2 regions of the Sphaerimonospora mesophila genome follow, and region 2 is predicted to be linked to the other one. Evidence: predicted binding sites of a transcription regulator. Region 2 holds the regulator's gene; the other holds the start of a gene.
What was found. Region 2 encodes LexA, which represses DNA repair genes until DNA is damaged. Its sites were predicted from a motif close to TCGAACANNTGTTCGA; they were not measured.

Region 1 (4,181 bases), on a different contig from region 2:
GGTGCTGGCCGCGCGCGGTGTCCGGGTTCATCGCCTCGGCGAGATGATCGAGCAGACGATCGCGATCCCGGAGGCGAGGAAGCACATCCTCGACGGCAGCGTCGACGAGCACTGGCTCGGCCCGGTGGCCGCCGACGCCGTACGCGGCGCGCTGGACACCCTGGACGGCCGGGCGCTGGCGCCGTTCCTCACCGGGGGCATCACCAAGCGCGAGATCATGGAGCTGGGCTGCGAACCGAAGTCCATCGCCTTCCACAGCCTGGGCATGGACGACTTCGTCCTCCCGCCGCTGCCCAACCACCTGTACGCCAGGGACGCCTCGTGCTGGGTGTACGACGGGGTGTCCATCAACGCCATGCGCAAGAAGGCCCGCAGGCGGGAGACCCTCAACTACGAGGCGGTCTACCGGTGGCACCCGCTGTTCGCGCGCGGCTACGACAGACCGGATGACGGCGGATACCACGTCTGGTCTCCCGGCACCCGGATGGGCCCGGCCACCATAGAGGGCGGCGACGTCCTGGTGATCGGCCGCGGCGCGGTGCTCGTCGGGATGAGCGAGCGGACCCAGCCGCAGGCGGTGGAGACGCTCGCGATGAACCTCTTCAGGTCCGGCTCCGCGACCAGGATCGTGGCGCTCGACCTGCCGAAGGCCCGCGCCTTCATGCATCTGGACACCGTGATGACCCAGGTCGACGTCGGCAAATTCGTGAAGTACGCCGGGCTCGGCATGCTGCCGTCGTACACCATCGAGCCGGGCGACAACGACAAGGAGCTCAAGGTCACCGACCACTCCCCCGAGGACATGCACCGGGCCATCGCGCGGGCCGTCGACCTGGACGACATCGAGATCCTGACCCCGGCCCAGGACGCGCACGCCGCGGAGCGCGAGCAGTGGGACGACGGCTGCAACGTGCTGGCGCTGGAGCCCGGCGTGGTGATCGCCTACGAGCGGAACACCACCACCAACAACTATCTGCGCAGGCACGGGATCGAGGTCATCCCGATCCGCGGCAACGAACTCGGGCGTGGCCGGGGCGGCCCCCGGTGCATGAGCTGCCCGCTGGTGCGGGACGCCATCTGACGGCCCGTCCGGCCCTCGGCCCGGCGTCCTCCGGCCGGCATCCTCAGTCGGGCATCCTCAGTCCCGGCGGTTCTCCTGGCCCGCCGGTCTCCTATCGCCCGGCTCTCTGCGGCTCTTATCCCGCTGGTTCTCTGCTCCACAGGGGGTTCTCCGGCGCGACGCCGGTTCGCTATCCCGCCATGGGGAGGGACGACTGACCCGGCACGCCGAGGATCGACTCGACCTCGCCGACGAACCTGTCGGCCTCGACGATGATCTCCTCGGCGTCGGTCGGGGTGACCGCCCGGACCATGCCGGCCTCGGCAGCCGCGCGCTTGGTGGCGCTGACCGCGAAGTACGCCGCCCAGTCGGCGAGTTGCGGCTCCACCTCCGGCAGCAGTTCCCAGGCGCTGCGCAGCCGCCGCCTCCGCCCGTCGGTCGGCCGCGCCCGCGCCGCGAGGAGTCCGGCGGCCGCACGCAGGGCAGCGAGGTGAGCCGAGACGTACCTGCTCGCGGGTGTGGGCGCGGCGTTCGCATCGGCCAGGCACGCCCTGGCGTCCGCGAGGTGCGCCAGGACCGTCTGCGAGACCCGCGGCCCGTTCCGTTCAGTCATGCCCGCCTCCTCGAGTCGTGGCACCACCCGGCGGTCTTCGCCGGTGACATCACGGTCGCAGATCGCACCGACAAAAATTCCGCCAGCGGGTGGCCGGACGAGGAGCTTCCCCTCTCCCCCTCCGGCCTGGGGAGCGTTTCAAAGGGTCGTGTCCCGTCGCGCGGGGCGCCGGCTGGATCCCCGCTCGCGGTGGACGGCACTTTCGAAACGCTCCCCGGGTCGTGTCCGGCGGCCGCCGGGGCGGTGGCAGCCGTCAGACACCCCTACGTCCCACATACCATCGAACATAGATTCGACCGTGTTGACTGTCAAGGGTTGTCAGCGAGCACGGTTTCGAGGTGACGGACGGTGCGGGCGGCGCGATCAGCGGCGGAACCTCCCCCGCACGTGGACGGGGACGCCGGTGCCCAGCAGGTCCGGCAGGATCTCGGCCACGGGCATCGGCAGCCGCACGCAACCGTGCGAGGCCGGATGCAGCGGCACCGACAGCGCGCCGTGCAGGGCGATGCCGCCGTTGAAGAAGATCGGGTTGTACAGCTGACCAAGGTAGGACCGATGCCAGCCGCTCACCCGCCAGGTCGTCCTGTAGTCGCCGGTCGGCGTGGTCGCGCTGCCGCTGAACCTCTGCCGCTTGCCGTTCCACGTCGCGTACTCGACGTACGGGATCCCGCTGCCGCTGGAGACATGGCTGATCACCTTCGGCTCGCCGGCCCGGTAGAGCACCATGATCTGCTGGGTGAGGTTCACCTCGACGCGGTTCTGCCTGCCCTTCGGGACCAGCACCCTGGGCGCCTTCGGGTTCTCCAGCGCCACCCAGGTCCGGCTCGCCACCGTGCTGGTCGGCTTGATCCCCTGCACTTTCTGGAACGCCCAGACGGCCATCATCGTGGCCTGGCCGTACCTGCCGTCGATCTTTCCGGGAACGTACCCGAGCTCGGTCAGCCGGGTCTGCAGCGCCTTGACCTCGGCACCCTTGGCCCCGGGTTTGAGCGTCTTGCGCGGCGCCCGCTTCCGCTCCGCCGCCTGCCGCTGTGTCGTCTGCTGGTGCGCCGCCTGCTGCGATACCTGCTGTGACGCCGTCTGGTGCGATGCCGTCGCGGTCCGCGCCTGCGCGGGACCGGCCAGGCCACCCGCCGCGAGCGTCACGGCCCCGGCCGTGATCAGCGCGGCGGCGGCGAACCGTCGTGGACCCCCCATGGTCAACCCAGCCTCTCAATGTTCTCAAGTAAGGACCAAAGGACCTTTTAGCCTACGAGCTGGGCGTCGATCTGTTTAGAGTGGCCGGGTGTCAGATACGTTGCATCCGAACGCCGCCCGTGTGGCGGACGCCCTCCGCTCCCACGGGGTGGCGGGCCAGGTCAAGGTCCTCGACGAGGCGGCGCCCACCGCGGCGACCGCCGCCGCCCAGCTCGGCTGCGAGATCGGGGCGATCGCCAACAGCCTCGTCTTCGACGCCGACGGATCCCCGCTGCTCGTGCTGACCAGCGGCGCCCATCGCGTGGACACGGCGCTGGTCGCCGAGCTGGTCGGGGCCCGGAAGGTCCGGCGCGCCACCCCGGAGTTCGTCCGCGAGCACACCGGACAGCCGATCGGCGGCGTCGCCCCGGTCGGACATCCCGCCCCGATCCGGACGCTGGTGGACAACTGGCTGAGCAAGCACGAGGTGGTGTGGGCCGCGGGAGGTCACCCGCACACGGTCTTCCCCACGACCTTCGACGAACTGGTCCGGATCACCGGCGGCACCCCCGCCGAGGTGGGCCTTCCCTAGAGGGTCGGTCAAGTGATCGTCGGCCGGGGGCTGGGAGCGGAGCGGGAGGGAGCGAGGACCGCACGCCGCCGGCCTCGCTCGGCGGGGCCCGGCAGCGGACCGGAGCTTCCTCCCGGCGCAGCGACCGGACCCGACCAGAGGCTTCCTCAACGTGCCGCCACTCGACCGATGCTCTAGCCGACGGCGCTCGCCCGTCGGTCTTTGCACCGTCGTCCGCACGCCTCGGCGATCGGGGCACTAGTCTCCGATGTGTGATCCGACTGCGGCGCATCGGGCCGGCCCAGTTCACGAACGTGCTGGAGACGGTGCTGGGCATCTACACGGCGGCCATGCACCCGCCGTCAGACCAACTGACCGGGCGCATGGCCATCATGCGCAACCACGCCGCCTATCCGGACTTCGTGTGCCTGCTCGCCGAGGTCCCGGAGGAGCGGCGGATCGTGGGGTTCGCCTACGGCTTCCACGGCGCGGAAGGGCAGTGGTGGCACGACGTGGTCCGCCGCGGCCTGTACGATCACGTCGGTCCCGAGGCCTGCGACGACTGGCTCGGCGACGCCCTGGAGCTCGCGGAGATCCACGTCCACCCCGATCACCAGGGCAGGGGCATCGGCCGCCGCCTGATCCACACCATCTGCGCGGATCGCCCGGAGCGCACCGCCGTGCTGTCCACCCACGACGCCCCCACGGCGGCCCGGCACCTCTACCGGGACATCGGCTTCGTCGATCTCATCACGCGGTTC
Region 2 (4,181 bases):
CGAGGATGAAGCACGCGCTGACCTGCTGAGGGGAGGCGGTGCCGACGTTGAACCACACCGGGGAGTTGAAGCTGAAGATCTGATGGATCAGGGCGTGTTTGAGCTCGTGATCGAAGATCTCCGCGTCCTCGTCGGTCGCGAAGTAGCCGTGCTCGACGCCGGTCCTGGTGTAGACCCCCACCACTCGGTCGACGAGCTGCTTCAGGCTCCACTCGCGCTGGGGGGTGCCGACCGCGCCGCGGAAGTACTTGGTGGTCACGATGTTGGCCGCGTTGACCGACCAGTAGTCGGGGAACTCCACGCCGCGCTGCTCGAAGTTGACCGAGCCGTCGCGCCAGTTCGTCATCACGACGTCACGGCGCTCCCAGCGGACCTGGTCGTACGGATGCACTCCGGGAGTCGTGAAGACGCGCTTGACCTTCAGACCCTTCCGCGAACGTCTGCTTCCGCGATCCCCCGCGCCTGTCGCGGTGCCGTTCGCGATCTCCGTCATGACTTCCCCCTTCTAGGGACCGTGAAGCCCCTTCGTGTCGGACCAGGTGTCGGACCATGTGCCGAACCACGTGCCTGACCTGTTCGGACTACTCGACCACGCTGCATAACCACATCGTCGCGCCGCAGAGCGGGGACCGGTTCGGCCCCCGTCACCCTTCGGCGCCGGTTCGCGCCGCCCTGAGCTGCTCGATCTCCGTCTCGAAGTCGGCGAGCGTCTCGAATCCCCGATAGACGGAGGCGAAGCGCAGGTAGGCGACCTCGTCGAGGTCCCGCAGCGGGCCCAGGATGGCCAGTCCCACCTCGTGCGAGGGGATCTCGGCCGCTCCCGTGGCCCGGATCGTCTCCTCCACCCGCTGCCCGAGCTTGGCGAGGGAATCCTCGCCGACCGGCCGCCCCTGGCAGGCCCGCCGTACCCCCGCGATCACCTTGTCGCGTGAGAACGGTTCGGTGACCCCGCTACGCTTGCTCACCATCAACAGCACGGTCTCCTGAGTGGTGAACCTGCGCCCGCATTGGGGGCAGGAGCGCCTCCGTCGGATGGCCGCTCCGTCCTCGGTCGACCGGCTGTCGATGACCCGCGTGTCCGGATGACGACAGAACGGGCAGTACACGCCATCGCCTCCCTCAACGCGTCTCTTGACACGGCGAAGCACGAAAACCACAGGTCTGAAACCATGGGTTTGACCACAAGGTCTAGGGAACTTACACCGATGTGACTACTAGATGTTGTGGTCCAACCGTAGGAGCGCCCGACCTTGAACGCAAGTTGGGAGCCGCAGCGGGAGAGAAGTTCCCTGTTCACCCGGCGTGTCGCGACCGGCCTCCCGGCAGGGCGCTCGACGGGACCCTCATCGGACCTCACCACCGAACCCCGACAGATGCCGCGGTCCGCGCGACACGAACCACGACACGAGCCGCGACACGAGCCGCGACACAGGCAGCGACACAGGCGGCGGCCTGAACGGGGACCCGGGCGGGGGCACGGACGGAGGCACAGGCGGGAGCACGGACCAGGATGCGGCCGGCGATATGTACGGTCCGGTGTTCCAGAGCGTGAAGGCTCTGGGTTCATGCCGGAAATCACGGCGCCCTTTTCTCGATCGGCGACATCACGTGCACACTCCACCGAATCCCCATAAGGAGAAAAATCTGGAAAGTCGAACACGATGTCGATCGAACTCCCGTACGATGTGATGGAACGCCAGGATCTGCGATTTAACGGAAAATCGAACAATTGTTTGAAGATGATCTTGAATCGCGGTACGGTCACCCTGAGGAGTGCGGAAACCCTGCGCGACGCGGGGAACACGGAGCGACACGTAACGACACGAAGCGACGCGGCGCCGGTGGCCTGGCGTCCAAGACAAGTGATACAGGAAACAGGGATTGAGAGGTGGCATCGTGAGTGACCGAAGCGCCAAGGCGGATGACGCCGGCGACCTCGCGGTTCGCAGGCGTGACGCGCTTGGCCTCACCCCGAGGCAGCGCAAGATCCTTGAGGTGATCCGGGATTCGGTCCAACAGCGCGGCTATCCGCCGTCGATGCGGGAGATCGGAGAAGCGGTCCACCTCACCAGCACCTCCAGCGTGTCACACCAGCTCACGGCGCTTCAGCGTAAGGGGTACCTGCGCCGTGACCCGCACCGCCCCAGGGCCCTGGAGGTCCGGCTGCCCGGCGAGCCGGTCCTGTGGGTCGACCCGGACGCTCAGCAGGAGGAGGGCGGCTACAGCCGTCCCACCGCCGCCTTCGTGCCGCTCGTCGGCCGGATCGCCGCGGGTGGACCGATCCTGGCCGAACAGAGCATCGAAGACGTGTTCGCGCTGCCCAAGCAGCTCGTCGGCGAGGGCACGCTGTTCCTGCTCCAGGTCTCGGGTGACTCGATGATCGAGGCGGCGATCGCCGACGGCGACTGGGTCGTCGTACGGCAGCAGCCGGTCGCGGACAACGGCGACATCGTGGCCGCGATGATCGACGGTGAGGCCACGGTCAAGACGTTCAAGCGCAAGGACGGGCATGTGTGGCTGATGCCGCACAACCCCAACTACGAGCCGATCCCCGGCGACGAGGCGACCGTCCTCGGCAAGGTCACCGCGGTCCTGCGCAAGCTCTGACACGCACATTCAAGTCTGGCGGCTCCGCGGTCGGCTGTACCGCGGAGCCACAGATTAAGGTGGTTCGGTGACTTATGAGAGTGATGTTCGGAATGAACTGAATTCGCTCACGTTGACCGCCTGCCGAGCCCGTGACGGGATCAAGTGGGCGGCCGTCCCCCCGGATGTGATCCCCTCCTGGGTCGCCGACATGGACTTTCCGATCGCCCCCGTGATCAGGGAGACCATCGCGCGCCGCGCCGCCGCCGACCTCGGCTACCCCACCTGGCTGGAGCAGCCCGGCTGCGGTCCGCTGGCGGAGGCGTTCGCCGAACGCATGGCGAACCGGTACGACTGGCACCCCGATCCCGGTCAGGTGCGGACGTACACGGACCTCAATCAGGCACTGCAGGTGCTGCTGCAGTTGACGACCCGGCCCGGCGACCCGATCGCGCTGCACACGCCGGCCTACAACTCGTTCCTCGACACGCTCCGGGACATGGACAGGCGGATGCTGCCGATCCCGATCGGGCCGGACGGGCGGTTCGAGGTGCCGGCCGAGCCCGCGCCCGTACTGCTCCTGATCAATCCGCAGAATCCCGCGGGGCGCGTCTTCACCCGCTCGGAACTGGACGCGCTGGCCGAGTACGCGGAGCGCCACGACGCACTCGTGATCTCGGACGAGATCCACGCCGATCTCGTCTACTCCCCCGGGCGCCACATCCCCTTCGCCACGATCCTGCCCGATCGCACGGTCACGCTCGCGTCGGCGTCGAAGGCCTTCAACATGGGGGGGATACGCTGCGCGGTCGCGCATATCGGGGCGCGAGCCGTACGGGCGGCCCTGGACGGCCAGCCTCCGCACATCTACGGCGCGCCGGGCGTGCTGGACGTCGAGGCGTCGGTCGCCGCCTGGCGGCACGGCGACCCCTGGCTGGAGGAGATCCTGCTGATCCTCGACCGCAATCGCCGGTTGATCGCAAAACGGCTTCCCGCCGAGGTCGGCTACCGGATGCCGGAGGGGACCTACCTCGCGTGGCTGGACCTGTCCGCTTACGGGCCGCCGGTGGCGGCGGACACCGCCGGTTTCCTTGAGCGGGAGGCCCGGGTCAAGCTCGGCCCGGGCCCCCTCTACGGCGGCGGCGGCGCCTTCGTCCGTCTCAACTTCGCGACGTCGGAGGAGATCCTGGAGGAGATCCTGGCCAGGATCTCCTCCGCGCTCGGCGCACAGCGCTGAGCCGAGCGCCCGGGCCGGGGTCACAGGGTCGGGGTGACAGGGCCGGGCCGCAGAGTCGAGGTCACAGAGTCGAGGTCGCAGAGCCGACACGCGGCTCTGCGACCTTCTCCGGACTCAGGACGCGGTGCAGCTCACCGGGGACGGCACGCCGTTCGTGCCGCTCCAGGTGCCGTTGAAGCCGAACGCGGTCGAGGCGTTCGGCGCGAGCGCGCCGTTGTAGCCGAGGTTCGTCACGGTGACTCCGGCGCCGCTGTTGGAGACGGTGCCGTTCCAGAGCTGGCCGATGGTCTGGCCGTTCGGGAAGTTCCAGCGCACGGTCCAGCCGCTGATGGCGGCCGTCCCGCTGTTCTTCACCGTC

Region 1: AP234_RS32510 (SAV_6107 family HEPN domain-containing protein) is a predicted target of LexA. The motif match lies at 1,954-1,969, and genes of this name have one in related genera.

Annotation. Positions count from the first base shown of each region.
Region 1 is NZ_BCBX01000060.1:10,736-14,916, reverse strand. It holds gene AP234_RS32515 (arginine deiminase) at 1-1,081, shown strand, start outside; gene AP234_RS32510 (SAV_6107 family HEPN domain-containing protein) at 1,251-1,673, opposite strand; gene AP234_RS32505 (L,D-transpeptidase family protein) at 2,037-2,870, opposite strand; gene AP234_RS32500 (YbaK/EbsC family protein) at 2,959-3,441, shown strand; gene AP234_RS32495 (GNAT family N-acetyltransferase) at 3,693-4,181, shown strand, end outside.
Region 2 is NZ_BCBX01000039.1:196,792-200,972, forward strand. It holds gene AP234_RS21215 (vitamin B12-dependent ribonucleotide reductase) at 1-493, opposite strand, end outside; gene nrdR (transcriptional regulator NrdR) at 645-1,106, opposite strand; gene lexA (transcriptional repressor LexA) at 1,894-2,607, shown strand; gene AP234_RS21230 (aminotransferase class I/II-fold pyridoxal phosphate-dependent enzyme) at 2,720-3,823, shown strand; gene AP234_RS38790 (cellulase family glycosylhydrolase) at 3,938-4,181, opposite strand, start outside.